Regions from separate parts of the Streptomyces sp. NPDC058045 genome, predicted to be linked through region 1. Evidence: riboswitches for the same ligand, from Rfam matches in the RefSeq annotation. Region 1 holds a riboswitch; the other holds the start of a gene.

The links. A riboswitch is a leader RNA that binds a small molecule or an ion and turns the genes downstream of it on or off. The one in region 1 is predicted to bind glycine.
Region 2: it holds a riboswitch for glycine, as region 1 does, so the genes downstream of both, gcvP (aminomethyl-transferring glycine dehydrogenase) here and gcvT (glycine cleavage system aminomethyltransferase GcvT) in region 1, are expected to answer to the same signal.

What each region holds. Positions count from the first base shown of each region.
Region 1 covers NZ_JBHVRR010000035.1:18,328-22,737, reverse strand. Annotated here, with positions in the region: gene glyA (serine hydroxymethyltransferase) at 1-794, opposite strand, end outside; gene gcvH (glycine cleavage system protein GcvH) at 837-1,214, opposite strand; gene gcvT (glycine cleavage system aminomethyltransferase GcvT) at 1,322-2,446, opposite strand; glycine riboswitch at 2,596-2,692, opposite strand; gene ACFVST_RS20880 (AAA family ATPase) at 3,003-3,650, shown strand; gene ACFVST_RS20875 (enhanced serine sensitivity protein SseB) at 3,739-4,410, shown strand, end outside.
Region 2 covers NZ_JBHVRR010000049.1:9,357-13,766, forward strand. Annotated here, with positions in the region: gene ACFVST_RS23960 (DNA polymerase IV) at 1-1,235, shown strand, start outside; gene ACFVST_RS23965 (PRC-barrel domain-containing protein) at 1,148-1,528, opposite strand; glycine riboswitch at 1,663-1,759, shown strand; gene gcvP (aminomethyl-transferring glycine dehydrogenase) at 1,936-4,410, shown strand, end outside.

The DNA.
Region 1 (4,410 bases):
TGCTCCAGCGGGCCGCCCTGCTGGCCGGGGAAGACCGCCGAGTTGATCTTCTTGGCGAGTTCCGCGGTGGACAGGATGACGCCGCCGCGGGGGCCGCCGAGCGTCTTGTGGGTGGTGGTGGTCACCACATGGGCGTGCGGTACCGGCGAGGGGTGCAGGCCCGCCGCGACCAGACCGGCGAAGTGCGCCATGTCCACCATCAGATAGGCGCCGACCTCGTCGGCGACCCGGCGGAAGGCCGCGAAGTCGAGCTGGCGCGGGTACGCCGACCAGCCGGCCACGATCAGCTTCGGCTTGGCCTCCTTGGCGAGGCGCTCCACCTCGGCCATGTCGACCTGGCCGGTGTTGTCGTCGACGTGGTAGGCGACCACGTTGTAGAGCTTGCCGGAGAAGTTGATCTTCATGCCGTGGGTGAGGTGGCCGCCGTGCGCCAGATTCAGCCCCATGATGGTGTCGCCCGGCTTGAGCAGGGCGAACATCGCGGCGGCGTTGGCCTGGGCACCGGAGTGCGGCTGCACGTTGGCGTGCTCGGCGCCGAACAGCGCCTTGACGCGGTCGATGGCGATCTGCTCGACCACGTCGACGTGCTCGCAGCCGCCGTAGTAGCGGCGGCCGGGGTAGCCCTCGGCGTACTTGTTGGTGAGCACCGAGCCCTGCGCCTCCATGACGGCGACCGGAGCGAAGTTCTCCGAGGCGATCATTTCGAGGGTGGACTGCTGGCGGTGGAGCTCGGCGTCGACGGCGGCGGCGACATCCGGGTCCAGCTCATGGAGGGGAGTGTTGAGAAGCGACATCACGATCCCTATCGCGTCGGTCTCGGTAGCGCCCGGGCGGGTTCAGTTGCCCGAGAACGCGGCGTACTCGTCGGCGGAGAGCAGGTCGCCCGGCTCCTCCGAGACACGTACCTTGAACAGCCAACCGCCCTCGAACGGGGCGGAGTTCACCAGCGAGGGGTCCCCGACCACATCGTCGTTGGTCGCGGTGACCTCGCCGGTGACCGGCGCGTACAGGTCGCTGACCGACTTGGTCGACTCCAGCTCACCGCAGGTCTCGCCCGCGGTGACGGTGGAACCGACCTCGGGGAGCTGGGCGTAGACGACATCGCCGAGCGCGTTGGCCGCGTACTCGGTGATGCCGACCGTCGAGACGCCGTCCTCGGCGCCCGAGACCCACTCGTGCTCCTTGCTGTAGCGCAGTTGCTGGGGGTTGCTCATGACCTGAATTCTCCTGTACGCGGGGCAGTGCTGGTGAACGGATGGTCTTGCGATGCGAGACGGAGCGTATGGGCCGCGTCACGTCCCCCGTGCGAGGGGGTGCGGCGTCACTTCTGCCGCTTGTAGAAGGGGAGCGCCACGACCTCGTACGGCTCGTGGCTGCCCCGGATGTCGACGCCGACACCGGTGGTCCCGGGTGCGGCGTGGGCCGCGTCCACATAGGCCATGGCGATGGGCCTGCCGAGGGTGGGGGAGGGGGCGCCGGAGGTGACCTCGCCGATCACCTCGCCGCCGGCGACCACCGGGTACCCGGCCCGCGGCACCCGGCGGCCCTCGGCGACCAGGCCGACCAGCTTGCGCGGCGGCGCCGACTCGGCCCGCTTCGCGGCCGCCGAGAGCGCGGCCCGCCCGACGAAGTCGCCCTCCTTCTCGAACTTCACGACCCGGCCGAGACCCGCGTCGAAGGGGGTGAGCGCGGTGCTCAACTCGTGCCCGTAGAGCGGCATTCCGGCCTCCAGGCGGAGGGTGTCGCGGCAGGACAGACCGCAGGGCACCAGGCCCGCGTCCGCCCCGGCGTCGGTGAGCGCCCGCCACAGCTTTTCCGCGTGCTCCGGCGCCGCGAACAGTTCGAAGCCGTCCTCGCCGGTGTACCCGGTGCGGGCCAGCAGCACCGGCACCCCGGCGACGGTGGTGGGCAGGCCCGCGTAGTACTTCAGGCCGTCCAGGTCGGCGTCGGTGAGGGCGGCCACGATGCCGGGGGAGGCGGGGCCCTGCACGGCGAGCAGCGCGTAGGCGTCCCGGTCGTCGCGGACCTCGGCGTCGAAACCGGCGGCGCGCTCGGTGAGGGCGTCCAGGACGGTCTGCGCGTTGGAGGCGTTGGCGACGACGAGGTACGTCGGGTCCTCAGTGTCGCCGAGCCGGTAGACGATCAGGTCGTCGAGGATGCCGCCGTCCTCGCGGCAGATCATGGTGTAGCGGGCGCGGCCGGGCTTGACGGTGGCGATGTTGCCGACCAGGGCGTAGCCGAGGAGGTCGGCGGCCTGGGGTCCGGTGACGGTGATCTCGCCCATGTGGGAGAGGTCGAAGAGCCCGGCGCGGGTGCGGACGGCGGTGTGCTCGTCACGTTCGCTGCCGTAGCGCAGTGGCATGTCCCAGCCGGCGAAGTCGGTCATGGTGGCGCCGAGGGCGCGGTGCACCGCGTCGAGGGCGGTACGGCGAGGGCTGTCGGTCATGGGCGCTGCTCCCGGAGGCGTGACGGCGAGGACGTTCCTCCCCATCTGTCATCGGAACCTGAGAGGTTCGCCGGGAGGCCCGTGCGGCGGATCCCGGCTTGCACCGTGGGTGGGGCCGCCGTGCCGGGCGGCCCGCTTTTCAGATGTGCCTCGCCCGCGCGGTATCGGGGGCCTGAGAGATTCAAGGGAGGGACTTGCTCCTTCGGCGCCCCGGCGTGCGGCCGGGGGCTCTCCCGCGCGGATTCAAGCGGCCGGTATGGAGTTGGCGCGCTCATCATTGCACGCCGGTGCGGCCGCGCGGCAGGTGCGGGGGAGGACCGGAACGGGGGCGGGTGCGGCGGCGTTCACCTGCGCGGTCCGGAGGCCGGGAGTCCGCGGAGTACGGCAGCGCCACCGGCCTTTGCACCAGGGGGACTTGTGCCGCATTACTGTCTCTTTACACTCCTGGGGGCGCGCCCTGTGCGGAGGGCCGTCGCGGGCGGCGAGCAGGGGAGGCGGGCCGGTGGGCGGTACGGCGGACGAGGCGGTCGACGGCACGGGGGGAGCGGCGGAGGCGATGGGGCCGCCGGGACCCCGGACGCCGCTCCCCCTCTTACCCGGTCCGCGTCGGCCCCGCGTACGGGATCTGCGGGGGCTCGGCGGCTGGGGGCCCGGGTGGCTGTGGTTCGGGGAGGGGGATGTGGTGGTGGTGTCCGGGCTGCCGGGCAGCGGCAAGTCGACGCTGATACGGCGGGCGGTCGACGGGGTGTGCGTCGACTCCCAGGACACCCGCGAGAGTTGGGCCCGCCGCCTCGGCCCGCTGCTGCCGTATCCGCTGTACCGGCCGCTGGTGCGGATCGCGCACTTCGCCGGGCTGCGGCGGGTGTTGCGGGGCGGCGGCGCCGTGGTGGTGCACGACTGCGGCACCCAGCGCTGGGTGCGCCGCTGGCTCGCCCGGGAGGCCGCCCGCCGCGGCCGGCGACTGCATCTGCTGCTGCTCGACGTCACCCCCCGCACCGCACGCGCCGGCCAGCAGGCCCGCGGCCGCGGCGTCTCCCGCTACGCCTTCGCGCGGCACCGGCGGGCGCTGCGCGCACTGCTGGCCGGGCTGGAGGCGGGCACCCCGCCCCCGGGCTGTGCCTCCGCGGTGCTGCTGGACCGCCCGGCCGCGGACTCCCTGCACACCATCGCCTTCGGCCCCGGAGCGGATCCCCCCTGCGGGTAGCGAGCCGGCGACCGGGGGGTGCGGGCGGCGGGGGACCGGTTAGGGTGCGCTGGCAGCAGGCAGTGAGGGACAGGCGGTAGAGCAGAGTATGGACATACCGGGGCAGGCCATGACCCATCCCCATATGGGCTGGCCGGGCAACGAGTTGGAGGAGGTGCTCGCCGCCGGCCTGGGCGCGGGACCGTCCGCCGCGGCACGCATCCTGGAGGTACTGGGCCGCAGCCCGCTGTGGATACCGCTGCCCAACGGCGGCGGCCCGGAGAGCGGCACCCTGGACCTGCCCACCCTGGAGATGGACGGGCAGGCCTATGTCCCCGTCTTCAGCTCGGAGCAGCAGTTCCGTCAGGTGACAGGGGAGGGACTCGGGTACACGGTGGCGCCCGCGGTGGAGTTCGCCCGCGGCCTGCCGCCCCAACTCGGCATCGCCGTCAACCCGGACGGCACCGTCGGCATCCCGCTGCCGCCGCCCGCGGTGGCCGAACTCTGCCGTAGCGGACGCAGCGAACTCGACGGGCCGCTCACCGGCGGCCGGGTGCGGCTCTACCCACCGGACTGGCAGGAGGACCCGGTGGACTTCCTCTCCGCGGCCTCCGCGGAGTTCGCCGCGACGGGTGTGGTGCGTACCGCCCGCCGCTGCCTGGCCAGTATCGAGGGCGGCGACCCGGTGCTCTTCGTCGGCGTGGAACTGAGCGGCGCCGAACCGGCCGACCGGGACGCGGCGATGGACGCCCTGGGCCGGGCCCTGGGCCGGGTCCCCGTT
Region 2 (4,410 bases), on a different contig from region 1:
TGAGCCTGGATGAGGCCTTTGTCGATCTGGAGGCCTCGGGCGCGGCGGACGACGCCGCTTCGGCACGGGCGGTGGGGGTGCGGCTGCGGGCGGAGATACGGGCGGTGACGGGCCTGACCGGATCGGTGGGGCTGGCGGCTTCCAAGATGCTCGCCAAGATCGCCTCCGAGCAGGCCAAGCCGGACGGTCTGGTACTGATCGAGCCGGGCACCGAGCGGGGGCTGCTCGGTCCGATGCCGGTGCGGACCCTGCCCGGCGTCGGCCCTGCCACCGGCGACCATCTGCGGCGCGCGGGTATCACCACCGTCGCGGAGATCGCCGAGGCCGGGGAGGACGAGTTGGTGCGGCTGCTGGGGCGGGCGCACGGCACGGCGCTGTACGCGATGGCGCTGGCCCGGGACGAGCGGCCGGTGGTGGCCGAGCGGGACGCCAAGTCGGTCTCCGTGGAGGACACCTACGACCTTGACATCCATGACCGGGTGCGGATCCGGCTGGAGGTGCAGCGGCTCGCCGACCGCTGCGTGGCCCGGCTGCGTGCGGCGGCTCGCTCCGGCCGTACGGTCGTCCTCAAGGTGCGGCGGTACGACTTCTCCACGCTGACCCGTTCCGAGACGCTGCGCGGGCCGACGGACGATCCGGGGGTGGTGCGGGAGGCGGCGGCGCGGCTGCTGGAGTCGGTGGACACCACGGGCGGGGTGCGGCTGCTGGGGGTCGGCGTCAGCGGGCTGGCCGACTTCACGCAGGAGGACCTCTTCGCCCAGGCCGCGCACGCCAGATCCGAGGCCACCGGGGACACGGCCGGGCCGCTCGCGCACCCACCGGACGCCCAGCCGCCCCCCGATCAGCCACCCCGCCACGAGGCCGCGCCGGACGCCGACGACCATGGACCCGCGCGTACGGAGCCGGTCCCGGCCGAGGTCCCCCCGGACGAGCCGCACTGGATGGCCGGGAGCGATGTGGTGCACGTCGAGTACGGGCCTGGCTGGGTGCAGGGCAGTGGGGTCGGCCGGGTCACCGTCCGCTTCGAGACGCCCGGTTCACCGCCGGGCCGGGTCCGCACCTTCCGTACCGGCGACCCCGGTCTCACGCCCTCCGAGCCGCTGCCGCTGGTGCCGGAGCGGGACGGGGGCGAGCCGGACGGCGGTGGTCAGTCGCCGGAGTCCGGGCCGTCGCCCGCGAGCCGCCCGAAGTCGCGGTCCTCGGGCGGGGGAGGGGCCGCCGTGTCCAGCCCGTAGTGGTGGTAGAGCTGAAGCTCCTGCTCGGGGGAGAGGTGGCGGCCCACGCCGAAGTCCGGGGCGTCCTTCACGAGTGAGCGGTCGAAGGGCACCCGTAGTGCGCCCTCGACCAGACTGCTCGGTTCCAGCGGCACGAACGCGTCCCGGCTGAACAGCCCGGTCCTGATGGCAGCCCACTCGGGGACGCCGGTCGCGTCGTCCAGGTACACCTCGTCAATGGTGCCGATCTTCGTCCCGGTGCGGTCGAAGGCCTTGCGGCCGATGAGTTGGCGCGGATCGATGTCGGTCTGCACAGGCACTCCCGCTGCTCGCAGCACGTCCGTCACGCGGACGAACTCCTCCGTCACCACTACCAAAAGGCAGAATGCGGCGGGCGGCCACTCGGGGGATCGGTGACAGTGCCCGCTGGTAGGCTGGCGGTGGCTGCCGACCCCGTGCGGGAGAGCCCTCCGGCCCAGGCCGGGGGGCGCCGAAGGAGCAAATCCTCCCCGGAAACTCTCAGGCACAAGTACCGCACGGACGAGGTCACTCTGGAAAGCAGGGCGGGAGTCCACGGCCTCCGCTCTCACCGACGGTGAAAGCCGGGGCGCTCCGAGCGGACCGGTGAAGCTCTCAGGTCGAGATGACAGAGGGGGAGGCCGTACGGGCACCCGTGCCGTGGTGCCCTCACAGGTCGCGTCAGACCAGGAGGCCTCCGCATATGACCGCCAACCGCATCCCGCTCGCCAAGCTGGAACAGGGCACGCCGTTCGAGCAGCGCCACATAGGCCCCGACACCGAAGCCCGCGCCAAGATGCTCGCCCATGTCGGCTACGGCTCCCTCGACGAGCTGACGGCCGCCGCGGTACCCGATGTGATCAAGCAGGCGGCGGCGCTCGACCTGCCGGACGCCCGTACCGAGGCCGAGGTCCTCGGGGAGCTGCGCTCGCTCGCCGACCGCAACGAGGTCCTGGACTCCATGATCGGCCTCGGCTACTACGGCACCCACACCCCGCCGGTCATCCTGCGCAACGTGATGGAGAACCCGGCCTGGTACACCGCGTACACGCCGTATCAGCCGGAGATCTCGCAGGGGCGGCTTGAGGCGCTGCTGAACTTCCAGACGACGGTGGCGGAGCTGACGGGGCTGCCCACCGCCGGGGCCTCGCTGCTGGACGAGAGCACCGCGGCCGCCGAGGCGATGGCGCTGTCCCGGCGCGTCGGCAAGGTCAAGAACGGTGTGTTCCTGGTGGACGCGGACACTCTGCCGCAGACCATCGCCGTGATCGGTACCCGGGCCGAGTCGGCGGGCGTCGAGGTCGTCGTCGCCGACCTCTCCGAGGGCATCCCCGCCGAGGTAGCCGAGCGCGGGGTGACCGGGGTGCTGCTCCAGTACCCGGGGGCCTCCGGTGCGGTGCGGGATCTGCGGCCGGTGATCGAGCAGGCCCACGGGCTGGGCGCGGTCGTCACCGTCGCCGCCGATCTGCTGGCGCTCACCCTGCTCACGCCGCCCGGTGAGCTGGGTGCGGACATCGCCGTCGGCACCACCCAGCGGTTCGGGGTGCCGATGGGCTTCGGCGGGCCGCACGCCGGATACATGGCGGTCCAGGAGAAGTTCGCCCGCAATCTGCCGGGGCGCCTCGTCGGTGTCTCCGTCGACGCAGACGGGGACCAGGCGTACCGGCTGGCGCTTCAGACGCGGGAGCAGCACATCCGGCGGGAGAAGGCCACCAGCAACATCTGCACCGCGCAGGTCCTGCTCGCCGTGATGGCCGGGCTCTACGCCGTCTACCACGGGCCGGACGGGCTCCGCACCATCGCCCGCCGCACCCACCGGTACGCGGCACTGCTCGCCGCGGGGCTGCGGGCGGGCGGGGTCGAGGTGGTGCACCAGGACTTCTTCGACACCCTGACGCTGCGGGTGCCGGGCCGGGCCGGGCAGATCGTGACGGCCGCCCGCGAGGAAGGGGTCAACCTCCGCCTCGTCGACCAGGACCACGTCGGCGTGGCCTGTGACGAGACCACCACCCGCGGCCGGCTCTGCGCGGTGTGGACCGCCTTCGGGGTGGAGGCCGACGCCGCGGCGCTGGACGAGGCGACCGGGGACGCGCTGCCCGCGGCCCTGCTGCGCACCGGCGACTACCTCACCCACCCGGTGTTCCACCAGCACCGCTCCGAGACGGCCATGCTGCGCTATCTGCGCCGCCTCGCCGACCGGGACTACGCGCTGGACCGGGGCATGATCCCGCTCGGCTCCTGCACCATGAAGCTCAACGCCACCACCGAGATGGAGCCGGTGACCTGGCCCGAGTTCGGCGCGCTGCACCCCTTCGCCCCCATCGGCCAGGCGCAGGGCTACCTCACCCTCATCCGCGAGCTGGAGGAGCGCCTCGCCGAGCTCACCGGCTACGACAAGGTGTCCCTCCAGCCCAACGCCGGATCCCAGGGCGAGCTGGCCGGCCTCCTCGCGGTACGCGGCTACCACCGGGCGAACGGCGACACCGGCCGCACCGTCTGCCTCATCCCGTCCTCCGCGCACGGCACCAACGCGGCGAGCGCGGTGATGGCGGGCATGAAGGTGGTCGTGGTGAAGACCTCCGAGGACGGCGAGGTCGATATCGAGGACCTGCACGCCAAGATCGACCGCCACCGGGACGAGCTGGCCGTCCTGATGATCACCTATCCGTCGACGCACGGTGTCTTCGAGGAGCATGTCGCCGACATCTGCGCCGCGGTGCACGACGCCGGCGGCCAGGTCTATGTGGACGGCGCCAATCTCAACGCGCTGGTCGGCCTCGCCAAGCCGGGCCACTTCGGCGGTGACGTCTCCCACCTCAACCTGCACAAGACGTTCTGCATCCCGCACGGCGGTGGCGGTCCCGGCGTCGGCCCGGTCGGTGTCCGCGCCCATCTGGCGCCGTATCTGCCGAACCACCCGTTGCAGCCGGCCGCCGGACCGGCCACCGGTGTCGGCCCGATCTCCGGGGCGCCGTGGGGGTCGGCCGGGATCCTGCCGATCTCCTGGGCGTATGTGCGGCTGATGGGCGGGGCGGGGCTGAAGCGCGCCTCGCAGGTCGCGGTGCTCGGCGCCAACTACATCGCCAAGCGCCTGGAGCCGCACTACCCGGTGCTCTACACCGGCCCCGCGGGCCTCGTCGCGCATGAGTGCATCGTGGATCTGCGGCCCCTCACCAAG